DNA from 3 places in the Peribacillus sp. NPDC056705 genome. Region 2 is predicted to be linked to each of the others. Evidence: predicted binding sites of a transcription regulator. Region 2 holds the regulator's gene; each other region holds the start of a gene.
What was found. Region 2 encodes LexA, which represses DNA repair genes until DNA is damaged. Its sites were predicted from a motif close to CGAACATATGTTCG; they were not measured.
Positions count from the first base shown of each region.

Region 1 (5,619 bases), on a different contig from region 2:
AAACATGGGCACAAATTGTTTCTATATCGGCTTTATTGCTGCATAACCTTCCATTTGCCCTCATTTCACTTCCTTTTGCTAATATCGCATTATGGATTGCATTAATCTTTACAATCTGGTCAGGTTTGGATTATTTTATAAAAAACAAAGAAGTATTTGTTAATTCAAAGTAAAACGAATGGTGGTTTTGAAAAGATGGATGCAGAAATCATTGCAGTGGGCTCAGAGCTTCTTTTAGGGCAAATCAATAACACTAATGGAAGATTCTTATCGCAGCAGTTTGCGGAAATGGGGATCAACGTTTTTTACCATACTGTGGTCGGGGATAACGACCGCCGTTTACAACAAGCTATAGAAATCGCTGAATCAAGGGCAAATTTGATTGTCTTTACCGGTGGACTTGGTCCAACCAAAGATGATTTAACGAAAGAAACGATTGCTCGCCATATAGGGAAAAAGCTCGTTTTTAATGATGAAGCATTGCAATCCATTGAAGCCTACTTCCAAAAAAGGGAACGTCCGATGACGGAAAACAACAAAAAGCAGGCCCTCGTCTTAGAAGGCAGTGAAGTGTTGGCAAACGATCATGGGATGGCACCGGGAATGGTCTTGTCCAAATCTGGGATTACATATATGCTTCTACCTGGGCCGCCAAGTGAAATGGAGCCGATGTTTTTAAGTTATGGTTATGAAAAGATCATGAATAAATTGGAAAAGCATGAACGGATCGATTCCAAGGTTCTTCGGTTCTACGGTATAGGTGAAGCCGAACTGGAAACGGTGATTGAAGATCTCCTTGTCAATCAAACGAATCCGACAATTGCCCCGCTGGCAGCCGAAGGGGAAGTGACGTTAAGGATCACCGCTAAAGACTCATCTAAAGAAAAATGCGAAGAGCTTATTTTGGAAGCGGAAAAAGAAATTCTTAGCAGGGTCGGCAAGTTCCATTATGGAAGTGATAATACTTCGCTAATAAAGGAACTTGTAAAAGAATTAACGATCCGCAAGCTTTCAATTGCGGCAGCTGAAAGCTTGACCGGAGGGATGTTCCAAGAACAGCTGACAACCATCCCAGGCGCCGGTAAAGTTTTCAAAGGCGGAATTGTCTGCTATACGAATGATGCGAAGGCTAATGTCCTCGGCGTCAGTGATGATACCATATCCGAGTATGGAGTGGTCAGCGGTGAGTGTGCTATGGAAATGGCCTCTAATGTCCGGAACAAGCTCGATGCGGATGTAGGCATAAGCTTTACGGGCGTTGCAGGGCCGGATGAACAAGAAGGCAAGCCTGTAGGTACAGTATTTATTGGCATTTCCTATCGGGATGGAAACACTCATTTCAAGGAGTTGAATCTTTCAGGAAGCAGGGCACAAAACCGTATTCGGAGTGTGAAATACGGCTGTCATTACCTATTAAGGGATTTATAAACGCTATAAGCAGAGCTTTTTACAGCTCTGCTTTTTATTTGGTTTTAGAAGTTTGTTTCTTGAAAAATAGGGAAAAAAGAAAAAAGTTAATTCAATGAAATTGTTTTTTTTAGGGAGTAAGTGAAACGAAATGGAGATTTCCTTTAGATAAAACGCTTTTTCACAAAGAATATCCCGAAAGAAAAAAACGAATGAATGTTCGACTTTTTGCTTGGCAAAATAGTAAAAAGAGTATATAGTAAAGATAGGTTTTGAGACAGGGTACAAACCTTGATCTCAAATAATTGCTAACGTAAGTACACCTTTAATCGGACAGCCGATTATTTGAATATAGAGGAGGAAATTGAGTGAGTGATCGTCAAGCGGCTTTAGATATGGCGTTAAAACAAATTGAAAAACAATTTGGTAAAGGTTCTATTATGAAACTTGGGGAACAGTCTGATCGTAGGATTTCAACGATTTCAAGCGGTTCATTAGCATTGGACGTAGCATTGGGAGTGGGAGGATATCCAAGAGGCCGGGTCATTGAGATATATGGACCTGAAAGCTCCGGTAAAACGACTGTTGCATTACATGCTATTGCAGAGGTACAAAAGACTGGCGGCACGGCTGCATTCATTGATGCCGAGCATGCTTTAGATCCAGCATATTCAGAAAAACTTGGTGTGAATATCGATGAGTTACTGCTTTCACAGCCTGATACGGGTGAACAAGCCTTAGAGATCGCTGAAGCGTTAGTTCGAAGTGGAGCGGTGGATATCATTGTCATTGACTCGGTGGCAGCACTTGTTCCTAAAGCTGAAATCGAAGGCGAAATGGGAGATTCCCATATGGGTCTTCAAGCCCGGATGATGTCTCAGGCACTTAGAAAACTGTCTGGTTCCATTAATAAATCAAATACCATTGCCATTTTCATTAACCAAGTCCGTGAAAAAATCGGTGTTATGTTTGGGAATCCGGAAACGACTCCTGGTGGCCGGGCATTGAAGTTCTATTCAACTGTTCGTCTGGAAGTGCGCCGTGCGGAACAATTAAAACAAGGTAATGAAATCGTCGGTAATAAAACGAAAATCAAAGTTGTAAAAAACAAGGTTGCCCCACCATTCCGTCAAGCAGAAGTTGACATCATGTATGGTCAAGGGATTTCACAGGAAGGTGAAATCATCGATATGGGTGCTGATCTTGATATCGTCCTTAAAAGCGGCTCGTGGTATTCATACAATGAAGAGCGTGTCGGACAAGGTCGCGAAAATGCGAAGCTGTTCTTGAAAGAAAATCAGGATATCGCTCAGGAAATTTCTCGGAAAATCAGAGATCACTATAATCTCGATGGAGAGCATGAATTACCGCCAGAAGAAAATGAACCAGAAGAGCATTTTGAACTGCTTGATTAATGATATTTGGAAAAGGCCTAAGCTTGTTTGCTTAGGCCTTTTCTGTATATTTTGAGAAAAGTGCGAAATTTCCAGCGGATTAATGGGCATCGAAATCAGATTTACAGACTTCTTCCATAATGAATGCTGTAGATTATGATGGTTATTATCAAGAAAACTTGAATAATCATTGATACAAAGGGACAAACGCTTGACAATAAAAATTCTCAACTATACAATTAATATGTATATTTTACAATTTTTCAAACTAAAATTTTGAAAATTAAGTGCTGTATATTGAATTTATGTGCAATGTACTTGCCGACAGTTCAACATTTTATGTAAAAAGTTCATAGCAAGGGGAGGTGAAACGATGGAACCCATGACAATCATCTTCACTTTGCTTGGCCTAATCGTCGGTGCAGTTGTTGGTTATTTTATTCACAAATCAAAATTTGAGAGTAGAATAGCAGGGGCAAAGGGCTCTGCAGAACACATCCTTGAGGATGCAAAACGTGAAGCGGAAGCACTTAAGAAAGAAGCCTTGTTGGAAGCAAAAGATGAAATTCATAAAGTTCGTGCCGATTCGGATCGGGAAGCCCGTGAAAGAAGGAACGAATTACAAAAACAAGAAAATCGGTTATTGCAAAGAGAAGAGAATCTGGACCGCAAGGATGAAACGTTAGACAAACGTGAGAGCCTTTTGGAGAAAAAAGAAGATTCTCTAAACCAAAGACAACAGCATATTGAAGAGATGGAAAGCAAAGTGGACGAGACGGTTCGTAAGCAGCAAACAGAGCTTGAACGTGTTTCCGGTTTAACTCGTGAAGAAGCTAAAGCAATCATTATCGACCGAATGGAAAACGAGCTGGCTCACGATGTAGCGCTTATGATTAAAGAAAGTGATACCCGTGCCAAAGAAGAAGCTGATAAAAAAGCAAAAGAAGTCCTTTCTCTTGCCATTCAGCGTTGTGCGGCTGATCATGTTGCAGAAACCACCGTTTCTGTAGTAAATCTTCCAAACGATGAAATGAAAGGACGTATAATCGGACGTGAAGGACGAAATATCCGGACGTTAGAAACGCTAACAGGTATTGACCTTATTATTGATGATACTCCTGAAGCTGTCATTTTATCCGGATTCGATCCAATTAGACGGGAAACGGCACGCTTGGCTCTTGAGAAACTTGTTCAGGACGGACGGATCCATCCGGCTCGCATTGAAGAAATGGTTGACAAAGCAAGACGTGAGGTAGATGAACATATTCGTGAAATTGGTGAACAAACAACTTTTGAAGTTGGTGTTCACGGTCTCCATCCAGATCTCATCAAAATACTAGGACGTTTGAAGTTCCGTACCAGTTATGGGCAAAACGTACTTAAACATTCAATTGAGGTGGCCCAGCTTTCAGGTTTACTGGCCGCTGAGCTTGGTGAGGATGAAGTTCTTGCCCGTCGTGCAGGTTTATTGCATGATATTGGGAAAGCGATTGATCATGAAGTGGAAGGCAGTCATGTTGAAATTGGCGTTGAATTAGCAACCAAATATAAAGAGCATCCAACTGTCATTAACAGCATCGCTTCACATCATGGCGATACGGAGCCAACTTCCATCATATCAGTGCTTGTGGCTGCCGCTGATGCATTATCAGCTGCAAGACCGGGAGCTAGAAGTGAAACGCTTGAAAATTACATTAGAAGACTTGAAAAACTTGAGGAAATTTCTGAATCCTATGATGGAGTGGAGAAATCTTTTGCGATTCAAGCCGGACGAGAAGTGCGGATTCTAGTGAAACCAGAACAAATCGATGATCTTTCTGCACATCGACTCGCACGTGAAATCCGGAAAAGGATTGAAGAAGAGCTCGATTACCCAGGTCATATAAAAGTCACGGTCATCCGTGAAACAAGAGCAGTCGAATACGCCAAATAATTGTAAATGAAGGACGAAGTGGTGCAAACCACTTCGTTTTTTCTATTTCCGTTAGTAGTCGTTAGGCGTAATTCCTATAATTACCCCAAATTATGTTACAATACATACTTGAATAATTCATATAATTAGGTGAATCTAGAAAGGATTTTACAATGAAATTGCTATTTATTGGAGATGTAGTGGGGTCTCCTGGTCGTGACATGATCCAAGAATACCTTCCTAAGTTAAAAGAAAAGTATCGTCCGCATATCACGGTCATCAATGGCGAGAATGCAGCAAGTGGCCGGGGAATTACAGAAAAGATTTACCGCAGTTTTTTAGAGTGGGGAGCGCAGGCGGTGACCATGGGAAACCATACATGGGATAATCGGGATATTTTCAACTTTATTGATGAAGCGAAATATCTTGTCCGTCCAGCTAACTTTCCAGACGGGGCACCTGGAGAAGGAATGAAATTTTTAAAATTGAACGATCATGAAATAGCAATCATCAATTTGCAAGCGAGAACGTTCATGCCTGATTTGGATTGCCCGTTCAAAAAGGCAGAAGAACTCGTGGCGGAGGCTCGAAAAAAGACACCGATCATCTTTGTCGATTTTCATGGAGAAGCTACAAGTGAAAAGCAAGCTATGGGGTGGTTCCTGGATGGGAAAGTTACAGCCGTTGTCGGTACACACACGCACGTCCAGACAGCAGATAACCGTATATTACCTGCAGGCACCGCTTACATATCAGATGTAGGCATGACAGGACCATATGATGGCATTCTTGGTATGGAAAGAGGGGCAGTCATCCATCGGTTCCTAACCAGCCTTCCTGTTCGTTTCGAAGTGCCTAAAGAGGGGCGGACCCTATTAAGTGGGGTTCTCCTTGAAATTGATGATA
Region 1 covers NZ_JBHTYI010000003.1:44,973-50,591, reverse strand. Annotated here, with positions in the region: gene pgsA (CDP-diacylglycerol--glycerol-3-phosphate 3-phosphatidyltransferase) at 1-173, shown strand, start outside; gene ACFRAK_RS04900 (competence/damage-inducible protein A) at 196-1,428, shown strand; gene recA (recombinase RecA) at 1,776-2,822, shown strand; gene rny (ribonuclease Y) at 3,175-4,734, shown strand; gene ACFRAK_RS04885 (TIGR00282 family metallophosphoesterase) at 4,887-5,619, shown strand, end outside.
Region 1: a site for LexA is predicted at 1,617-1,630, ahead of recA (recombinase RecA). Genes of this name have one in related genera too.

Region 2 (5,619 bases):
ATTATCATTGAAATTATTGATCCTGTTCTCAGGATGAAATACGCGTATGTAGGAGGAAGAGGAGGAAGTACTTTAAGGAGTAAAAATCCAAACTTCTTGATGTTCCTTAATAAAAGGCTGTATGCTGAAATATAAAATAGACGATTGAAATTGAGATCCCACTGAATGACAGCCAATTATTGTAAAAACTTTTATTTACTTAATGTATAGGACGGATTTCAAAACACCATGAATAGGAGCAATTGGACAATGGCAAATTCGAAGGAAAAGTTAATATGGATGAACAAGCCTTTATCCTTTGCAGGATAAAGGCTTGTTTTCATTTTTGTGAACTTGGGGCATTCCAATTTCCTCCGTAAGTTCGTCTTCATAAAATGAAAAAGACTGCAAACCTAAATGAATTGAAAGCGAATCTTCATACTTTATCTCCATTTTTAATGAACTTCTTCTAGTTTTTTTCTCCCATCTTTATAAGGATGGCAGGTAATGGTATGCAAAAGTACAATTATATAATAATGAAGGCTATGTAAGTCCCGGGAAGGGGGGCATTGATAATAGGATGAGTTCGAAAAAATACCTTTTGGAGGAGATAACAATTGAAAAGGAATGTATTCAAATATGTCGTTTTTCTTGTCCTCATTCTAACCATATTAATTATGGCTAAGCCAGGCATTTCCTCAGCAGGGAAATTGAAGCCGCCCTCCGAATCCTTCAGTCCAGGGGAGTGGTTTCTTGGAAGCATTCCTCCCAATCTTGACAAAGAGAAACCACCTATCGTGTTTGTACAAGGAAGAAACAGCAGTTCAACCAGCTGGTACGGTGAAACGGAATATCATGGGATCAATGATATGTATACCAAGGCGTATGAAGCAGGCTACCAAACGGTTTTTGTTCAGCTTCATGATTCGGCTGGAAATGGATCAGCGAGCCAATATGATAACGGAAGGCTTTTAGCTCAAATGCTTTCAGAAATCAGTAACCATTTCGGGGGCGAAAAAGTAAATATTATAGCTCACAGCAAAGGGGGGACAGACACCCAAGCGGCTCTAGTACACTATGGAGCACACCAATATGTTGGAAGGGTGATCACTTTAGCTTCCCCTCATCATGGTTCTTACCTTGCTGATTTGGCTTATAGCTGGTATGCGGGCTGGCTTGGTTCCCTATTAGGTCAAAAAGATGATGGAACTTATTCTTTACAAGTTGGTAAAATGGCGGAATTTCGTTCTGTCACGGATAACCATGTTAACTCTCGTAAAAACATGTATTTCACTGTGGCAGGCATGAACAGAGGCCCGGTTCTTTCAGCTTTATCAATGGGTGGACAATATTTATCTTCTTATGGGGAAAATGATGGTCTAGTAAATGTATGGAGTACAAAAATACCTTACGCAACACATTTATTTACGGATCCAAACTTTGATCACGACAATATCCGAGTCGGTTCAGCTGTATTTTCAAGAATTGAACCCTATTTAAGGAGTGCTACCACCGCTGGGATCCCTGGATTTAATGTCAATTATAAAGAACGAGTTGAAGATGATGTCATTACAACCGCACTTGCTCAAACCGTTATGGGTGATGCCCTGAAACAAAATGTTTGGAATGAACAAAGTTTCCATGTAAATGAATCAGCCCCGGGTAATATAACCATATATACAGCCTCAGATGATGTCGAGGTTGAATTGATTTCTCCATCAAATAAAAAATATTCACCTTCCTTAAAGGTTAATTCAGCCCAAAATGAAACTTCCTTTTTTAATGGTGCAACCATCCGGACATTCAATAGAAACAACCTCGAAATCGGTGACTGGAAGGTGCGAATGAAGACTAAATCGCCAAAAGACGCCTACCTGTTCACAGCTCAATTTAACGAAAAGAATCCCATTACATTAAGTATGGCCGGAAAAGTTAAGCAAAAAGATGCAAAATTTTTAATAAAGAATCCAATGAATGATAAAAAAACGCCAAACAGCACAACTTTTTTGGTTCGCTTAGTAGATGAAACCGGTAATGAAATTAGTGAGAAAAGCTCAATTAAGGTACTGGAGACCGAAAATTTTACTGGTACCCTTCCAGAAGTGCCTAAGTCAGGTGTTTATAATGTAACCATTGACGTCAAGGAAAAAAATGTGGATGGCACTGAAAGAACCCGGACTCTGGTTCGTTCGGTCTATATCGAGAAATAGTGAAATGCCTTCTTATTGAGAAGGTATCAAATTCGAAGGAAAGTCAGTTTGAGTACGGTTTTTTTCTAAAAGAACATTCAATTTTTCTTTTAAAATCATGGTTCGGGATAAGTGCATTTCGAACCTCTTTTTTACCGATTAATACCTTTATTTAATTGAAAAGGTATTTTGTGGGTAATGTATAATGGTATGGTTAACATGAGAGTTGGTTATTCAGCCAAAGGAAAATTAAGGTCGCAATTGTTAATTTAGATATTGATTTAACTGTTGCTCGATGGGGATAGAAGCCAGTCGGGCTTGTGGCAATACAAGAGATTGATGAATTGCAGCGAGACAACGGGTTTAATCTGTCTTTTGATAAGATTCTCTATAAGACAAAATACCTGTTTTAAGTGCAGCATAATTGCCAATGCTTGCATAGCCATAAAACCAGCCCATGAAAATCCCTGCAACCAAGTGATGACGATGACTGATGAAAATGGAAATGAACAAGCCAAGACCCAAAGCGATGGTAGGGATGAATTTTGGGCGAATATGAAATATGACCTTAATTAGTTGAGTAAGAATCATGATGATAGGAATGGCTATTACTGCATCCCAAAAGTTTGTATGGATGGTTGGGAAGTCCATAATTTCACCACCTTAAATAGAAGTTTTCAAAATTAATTTTTACTTTTTATCAAGGCTTTATACTATAATAAAAAAATTCATATTTAAAACTAATATATCAAAGGTTATGCAACCAGGTTTTGAAGATTTTCAGAGTTCAATTTTAAAGCCGTCAATCCATATAATTATATGGATTGACGGCTTTTTCTAGTTGGCCGCGGGAATGGTTTAAAACAACTCGGAAAGAGCCAACATAAACAATCGAATACCACATCGGTGTGCCCGTTCAAGGATGGAACAAATTCAGGAAATACCCATCTTGGGAAGAAAGTCTTCGAGATCTTGCCAATCTATACGTAAACGGGACGTCATGAAATGGAAGTCTATATACAGCTGTCATTGGAGAAAAAAACATCCAAAGCAATATTCGATGCGGGGTATGCCTCGGATCCGAAATATACAGAAAAACTGGTGAACCTTATAAAAACAAGCGATTTAACTAAATATGAAGCAAGTAACGAGGAAGTTTATCATATTGTCAGTAAAGGGGATTCCGTCTCTGCGCTTGGAAAAGCATATGATTCTACACAAGTGAAGATTCAATAGTGGAATGGCTTGGTCGAACTTTACCTTATTAAAGTGAATCATTAAGAATGACATGAAATTTTAACTGGGAACGGTATTTCAACGCTCTCCTTTTTTTGAATGAGCTTCTTTCCAAAGTATTTATATCAAGAGGGATAGTGAACCGTACATCCGTTATAAAAGATGTAATATTCACATGAAAATAGATTCTATTAAAAAATATATCAAAACCTACTCTTCCATATGCATATTGAGAGAATTCGGGACATAAATTAAACAAACAAAAAAAGCGCGGTTAGCGCTTTTAGTGTATTTGTCTATATAAGCCTATTACTTTTCCAAGTATCGAAACATCTCGTAAAATAATTGGTTCCATATTTGAATTCTCGGGCTGAAGCCTTATGTAATCCGGTTCCTTAAAGAATCGTTTTACAGTGGCTTCATCATCTTCCGTCATGGCCACGACGATATCTCCATTATTGGCATTGCTTTGTTGTTTCACGATGACATAGTCTCCATCATGAATTCCAGCTTCGATCATACTTTCACCCATGATTTCCAGCATGAATACATGGTCATCATGCGGAACCATGCTTTCGGGAAGCGGAAAGTATTCTTCTATGTTCTCGATGGCCGTTATAGGCATGCCCGCTGTTACTTTTCCAAGTAACGGAACGTTCACGACATTGGCTTTTGGAATATTGTTCGCTTCCTCCGAATTCATTATTTCAATGGCCCTTGGCTTGGTTGGGTCACGTCTAATCAGGCCTTTACTCTCCAGGCGGGATAAATGTCCGTGTACTGTTGAACTTGATGCAAGTCCCACTGCTTCGCCAATCTCCCGTACGGAAGGTGGATACCCTTTTTGGCGAACCTCTTCTTTAATGAAATCAAGAATATCTTGCTGCCGTTTTGATAGTTTAGTCATTAGTGCACCTCTTCCCCAATGTTCTTTGCTATATTATAGCATGGCCCCCAACTCTATACAAACATAAGTTCGAATTTTGTTGTTGACTGAAACAAACGTTCGTATTATAATTTGGTCATAACATACGAACGAACATTCGCTTTGGAGGGATATTTATGAAAAAATTATACAAAAATTATATTTATACGATTCTATTAGCGGGATCAGTATTTATCTTTTCAATTTTATTCTCTTGTACATTGAACAATGATCAAAAAAATGATTTCCTTTCTATAGAAGTAAGTGAAGGTGACACCCTATGGGGAATTGCCGAAGAATATGAAGAAGCAAATTTGACAAAAAAAGAATTCATTGGTTGGATAGAAGAGCATAATGGAGTAAGGGCAGATTCGATTAAACCCGGTCAAGTCATCGTCATACCGGTTAAAGGGGAAGAACTTGTCCAGAATTTGGCCAGTGAGCAGTAAGCAGTGAAGGTAGGGTATTATGAAAGCGGTAATCTATTGTAGGGTCAGCACAGAAAAAGAGTCACAGGAAACATCATTGGCAAGGCAGGAAGATGAATTAGTCAAATTGGCAGAAAAGATGGATGTTGAAGTCATTTCCATAATAAAAGAACAGGCTAGTGGTTATGAGTTAAATAGGGATGGCATTTTTGACATGCTCGAACTATTTAAAACCAAAGAAGCTGAAGTACTATTAATCCAGGACGAAACGAGGCTGGGAAGAGGGAATGCCAAAATAGCCCTTTTCCATGTCATCCTTAAAGAAGATGTGAAAATTTATACGCTCTCACACGATGGCGAACTTGAGCTATCGGATTCGGATGCGATGGTCATCCAGATTGTCGGAATTGTAGAAGAATATCAAAGGAAACTACATAATCTAAAAATAAAGCGCGGGATGATAAGGGCCGTTGAAAAAGGGTATCGTCCTCAAAAAAATCTTCAGAATCAAAGGAATTCCACCGGAAGGGACCGTAAGGAGATTCCTATAGAAGAAATTATTAAGCTTCGGGCCAATGGATTGACATTTGCAGAGATCGCAGCAACTTTGAGGGGCTTTGGATACAATGTTTCTAAGGCTACAGTGAATAGGCGTTTTCTCGAACATCAATTGAATACACTGGAAAGTCAATCATAGAACTTGTAATTTCGCTATTTTTTTAATACCATGACAATATCCGCAGATTATGAAGGAGCGAAATTATGTTATCAAAAGAAAAATTAGCCCGTATTAATGAACTTTCTAAAAAGGCAAAGGCTGAAGGTTTGACGGAAGTTGAGGCGAAAGAGCAAACCCAATTGA
Region 2 covers NZ_JBHTYI010000008.1:47,374-52,992, forward strand. Annotated here, with positions in the region: gene ACFRAK_RS12735 (esterase/lipase family protein) at 657-2,189, shown strand; gene ACFRAK_RS12740 (hypothetical protein) at 2,532-2,819, opposite strand; gene ACFRAK_RS12745 (hypothetical protein) at 3,174-3,404, shown strand; gene lexA (transcriptional repressor LexA) at 3,688-4,311, opposite strand; gene yneA (cell division suppressor protein YneA) at 4,467-4,778, shown strand; gene ACFRAK_RS12760 (YneB family resolvase-like protein) at 4,798-5,454, shown strand; gene ACFRAK_RS12765 (DUF896 domain-containing protein) at 5,520-5,619, shown strand, end outside.

Region 3 (5,619 bases), on a different contig from region 2:
TCAGCTTTTCCAATTTTTCCGGTACATGCAATTCTTCCAGGTATAGATAAAGGGCTTCACACAATTCCCTGCCATTAACAGCCTTTTTAACACGTTTTGAGAGCTTCAAGATAGGCTCGGTAAATAATTGCTTCAGCTCATTCAACTCTTGCTCAAGCTGCATTTCCTTATCCGTTTGATTTCGGTCCTCTAGTTCCAGTCCGCGGAAGCGCCGGTAGGTCCAACGATCTTTGGACGTCCACCTGCTTCCTTTAATGCCACGGGCCAGCACATAGTTTTCCAGCTTATCTACCTGTTCGCGCATTCTATCATGGTTATTTTGCAGCGGAAATAGAAGCTCCGTCTTGATCGCACGAAATACCGGCTCATAACGCCAATAGCCATTGATGATCTCCAAAGTGGAACGAATCAGTTCGATTAGAGGATGATTCAGCATCGTCCGTTTGGAATCGACGAACAAGGGAATTTGATAATCCCGAAAAACAGTTTGTAAAATATCTGCGTACGCTTCTCCATTCCGGACTAAAATCGCAATATCACTGAAACGGTGCTGTTTCTGTCTGACCAGCGACAAGATGTCCCTGGCAACTCCTTCAATCTCGGCTCTGCGGTTAACTGCCTGGGCGATCGTTACATCAGGCGACTGCTCAAACGCTTTGGCAGGTCTAATGGCAAAATAAGTTTCCAGATGATTCAGTCCCGGGCTCTTTCCAAATCTTTCCGTCCCTTTTAAGATCCGATCTTCTGAAATCGGTATGCCATTCCTCAATCCAGCCTGATAAAGGTGATGATATAGATTTCCCGTTTGCCTGAACAACTGCAAATCATCCGGAGCATATTGTCTATAGGGCTGATCTAACGTCAGCGAGATCGTTACACTCCTGCACAGCTTGATCATTTCTTCCACAATCAATAATTCCTGTGGAGTCAAACTATAAAAACCATCGATATATATATCCGCTTCCTTTATATAGGAAGAATCAGCCATTTTCTCGATCAGTAAAGTGAAGTAGTCCTCGGAATCCAAATATTTGTTAACCATTTCATCCTCAAAAGCCTGATAGACCAATTCAAGATCATGCAGTTTATCCTGAATGCCGCTGCCGGCCTGTGAGGTTTCGGCCAAATAGTTTTGAATGTCATCAGGTTGGATGCAATACTGCTTGAACTCAGCCAGCATTAGCTCCATCTGCGCAATGAACCCCTGCTTATCAGCAGAACGACGAAACATCTTTAATTCTTCCTTTTTATCATCCATGATCTTCCGTATCAACATATTAACGCCAACGCTGTCCAAATGCAGCCGGCTCATCCCCCCGGTCTCCTGAAGAACGCGCCAAGCAAGCCTGCTAAAACTAAAAACCTGTGTCCGGATCATTCCGGCAAGGCCTGGTGTTTTAATTAATTTATATTCAGATAGAAACGTCATCTGATCAGGAACGAGGTAGATAATTGGATTTCCTTCGGGATCTTCTGCCAATTTGGAGCGAATTTCGCCCAATATATTCGAAGTTTTCCCTGCACCCGATCTTCCCAGTAAAAAACGGAGTGACATCTCTTTTTCCCCCTTACAACATAATATCTAGATCCATCATACCAGAAATACTTTAGTAACCATGACTAGGTTTCTGTTTCCAATTAGAATTACTTTCTATTATTTTAACGTTTCCCCTGAAAAAACACCAATCGTACGTTCGTGTTTTTCCCCAAAAGAAAAAGCCCACATAATTTTTGGGCTTCTACGATCATTCACCTGTAAATCTATAATTGAATTCTTTGACCGGCCAATATCGAACATCCACTTTACCGACAACATTTTCAACCGGTATATAACCAAAGTGACGGCTGTCAGCACTTTCAAGACGATTATCACCCATGACAAAAAGCTTGCCCTCGGGAACTTTGGTCACATCCGTCAATTCTTTTAATGTAAAATCACCCGTAAAATCCTGTCCCGGGAAACCTTCCTTGAATTTCTGAAGATAAGGCTCATCGACTTTCTCACCATTTACGTAAAGCCAATCATCTTTATAACGAATTTGGTCACCTGCAACGCCTATAACTCGCTTAACATAATCTTCTTGTGAGTTCGCATGAAAAACAATAATGTCAAAACGGTTGATATCATGAATATGGTAATTGATTTTATTCACGACAAGTTTATTTCCATCTTCTAGGGTCGGCTGCATCGACTTCCCTTCAACATCATAGCTTGAAAAGAGAAATGTACGGATCAAGATGTAAATAACAAAAGCTATCATCGCTGGTTTTATCCAATCGGATAAAGAATTCTTGTTTGTTTTTTCCATCTAGTTCAACCCCTACTGCATTTATATACTAATTTATTGTCCCTCTTCCCTCTTCATGCTTTTATTTAACCGGACTTCAAGTCTTTTCCCCACATACCATAGGATAAAGATGACGATCCCGATAATGATCGTACGCACAGGTTTATGAATTAAGGATACTAGATCGTAACCTACGAAGCTGATCGTAAAGATCATCACCGCTTTCCCTCCCACTACTGCAAGTCCATATTGCAAGGGACTGACTTTTGAAAGTCCTGCCACGATATTAACGATGGCCGAAGGTGTAAAAGGGAAGCAGAGCAATATGAACAAAGGTCCGAATCCATGGCTTTCCACCCAAACCATCAACCTCTGCACCTGTTTATGCTTTTGCAAAACTCGGAAAAATCTCATTTGACCATATCTTCTAATAATCCAAAAGATCAAATAAGAGCCCGCTACCGCCCCAATCCAAGAAAATAAAAAGCCCCACCAGAGCCCAAAAGCCGTTGCGTTAGCTAGCACGAACACCACTAAAGGCAAAAAGGGCAAAAAAGCTTCCAACATCGGCAGTAAGATCCCAGGAATTGGACCGAATGAGCGATATTGCTGAATAAGTGCAGATATATGATCAAGTGTAAACCACTCGCGTATAGTATCCAAATCCATAATTATCTCCCTCGACATGCTGCTATCAAAGCAGCATAAACTTATTAAAAACTGTTTATTTTAGATATATCACTTTCCCCTGAAATTGCAAGAATTATTACCCATATACCTTCATACTTTCCCTAACTCCGGAAAACATAATCTTGTTAACGAATATTTCTAGATTTATCAGCTTGCATATACACTGAAAATACATTAGGATAAAAAACAGAACAAATGTTCTTTTTCCTGCATGGTATACATACTAATATTAAAAGCCGTGCTATTAGAAAGGAGCGGTCATGATGACCCGCATTCCAGAAGATGACCGTAATATGATTGAAAAAGCCATCTACCTCCCTATGGTTATAACAGTCTTAAACCGGGATCTCAAGGTCATCGAAATTAGTCCATTTAAATTAAAAAGGCCCTATTCGGAGCTAGTCGAACATATTTTAAAAGTGGTTCAAGACGAACTTGCCGAGGTAAGGCGATATTTGCGCAAGGAGAATATTAAAGTTAGTGAAATCAAACGCGATGAATCCTTCACGATGTATTGTTTTTTATATAAAGGATACGAGGAACATCATAATTATTTCAATCCTCGCCTGCGCAACAAAACCGAAGAGTTGTTATGTTCTTACTTTTTCGAAAAAAAACACCGTTCAAGGAATTAGCGGGTTACAGGCATCGCCACTATATGTTTGTATGTTTGTGAAATATGGGTATGTTTGTGAAATATGGGTGTTTGGAGCATTTCGGGAAGGATACAGATGCCCTTCGTTGTAAGTAACATTCACCTGTATGAATATTCCATAATCAAAATATAATTGGCTAGTACAAACATTAGCGCCATGAAATATCATTTTTCTATCAAGGCATAACCTATGTAATCAAAGTGCATATATCCTTAACCTTTTAGTTTTGAGAACCTTTAAATCAAAGTTATCTACATGTTCCTTGGCAAAGGTAGGAGTGGTGTTTCCACCCTCATCAAACCAAGGGCACTCCCCATATTGATGAGAAAGTTAGGAAAACAGTTATATTGAAAGAGGTGCTTGGAAAAAAAAATCAATGCTAAAGTAACCAATGTCATTACCTGCCGTGTATCACATCACTCACGATTTGCACTGAACGATTTCTAAGGACACATTCCTTAACGAATAATAGGCCGGTCGGGCTCGTCTGTTCATAATTAGTCATTTTAATCACCTATACGCCTATTATAACCATTCGCCAACACTATCATTTTAGAGTCCGTATAACGTTTTTTTTGCAAAAGATTGTTAATTGCATATCCATACCTATATCTACTAGTAACGATCTCTTGATATAAAACGTATAAATCAAAAAAGAACTTTCAGAAAAAAATAAGAACCTTTCGCGAATAGTTTGTGAAACATTGAACAAAATTGTTGTTGCATTGTGGGTGTCTATATATTTTGTATTAAGAAATAATCATCAACAAACTTATACCCCCATTGTTTAATCGTAAAAAAATTTCCCCAATCCCTTATTTCTCATAAAAACCATGCAATGTTTTATTTGCATGGTTTAATTTGTAGCCAAAAGGATTTGTATCTAAATTTTAAAACAAAGTTGATTGGAACGAAAGCTGCGATACTCCTGCTTAGAAAAGCGTGTCCAAGGGAGACCCCTCAGGCGCAAAGAGCGCCGAGGAGGCTCCCGGGGCCGCTCGCTGAAAGCGAGTTCCTGGAGTGGAAATCAACATTTAAATTGTACAAACCAAAAAAGCAGTAGACAAACTCATCAACATTCTCTGTAATAAAATATTTTGTTGGTAATCCTAACTTTCTATATTACTTTCAACATTCTTCTTATAAAATTCTGGGAGTAATAGATTTTCCATTGATTTTCACCTGTAAATTAATAGCTTTATCACTTAGACATAAATACCTAGTTCCATTTCACCTAACCATGATTCAGACGCCCATCTCCCTTTTTTTATCACCAAGAAAATCATGCCCAAATCCCCATTTTTTCGGTTAAACATGGTAAATTATTATTTGGAGGGGAAAAAATGAAGAAAATAAATATTCTACTGGTCGCTGTTCTTGTTTTGTCTTTATTCACTGGACTTAAAACAACCGAGGCAGCCTCAAATGTGAAGGTACATTTCATCAACGTAGGACAAGGGGATTCAATCCTTATCCAAACAGGTAACGAAAACGTTTTAATCGATGGCGGCGGTAAAGGAAAGGGCGACGAAGTTGTAGCCTACCTAAAAAAACAAAAGGTAAAAACACTTAATGCATTAGTATCCACTCACCCAGATGCGGATCATGTGGGCGGTCTGGCTTATGTGATTAAATCGCTTAATGTTAAATCTGTGTATGCCCCTAAAGTTTCTCATACTACACAAGCATACAAAGACTTTTTAACGGCTGTTAAGCAGAAGAAGCTTACAATAAAAAAGGCGCAGACTGGCGTGGAAATCAACACTAAAGCTAAGGATAATTCCCTTAAATTCATTGCACCAGTTAAAGAATATGCTAAGTCTGACTTAAATAATTGGAGTGCAGTCCTTTTACTTAAACACGGCAAAAAAACGTTCTTGTTTACAGGTGATGCTGAAGTAAAAGCAGAGTCAGACATGCTGGCTAAAAAACTGGTACCAAGTGTGGATGTACTCAAAGTCGGCCATCATGGTGCAAAAACATCA
Region 3 covers NZ_JBHTYI010000009.1:151,229-156,847, forward strand. Annotated here, with positions in the region: gene addB (helicase-exonuclease AddAB subunit AddB) at 1-1,555, opposite strand, end outside; gene lepB (signal peptidase I) at 1,746-2,309, opposite strand; gene ACFRAK_RS14175 (TVP38/TMEM64 family protein) at 2,343-2,957, opposite strand; gene ACFRAK_RS14180 (YhjD family protein) at 3,242-3,613, shown strand; gene ACFRAK_RS14185 (ComEC/Rec2 family competence protein) at 4,978-5,619, shown strand, end outside.
Region 3: a site for LexA is predicted at 3,167-3,180, ahead of ACFRAK_RS14180 (YhjD family protein). Genes of this name have one in related genera too.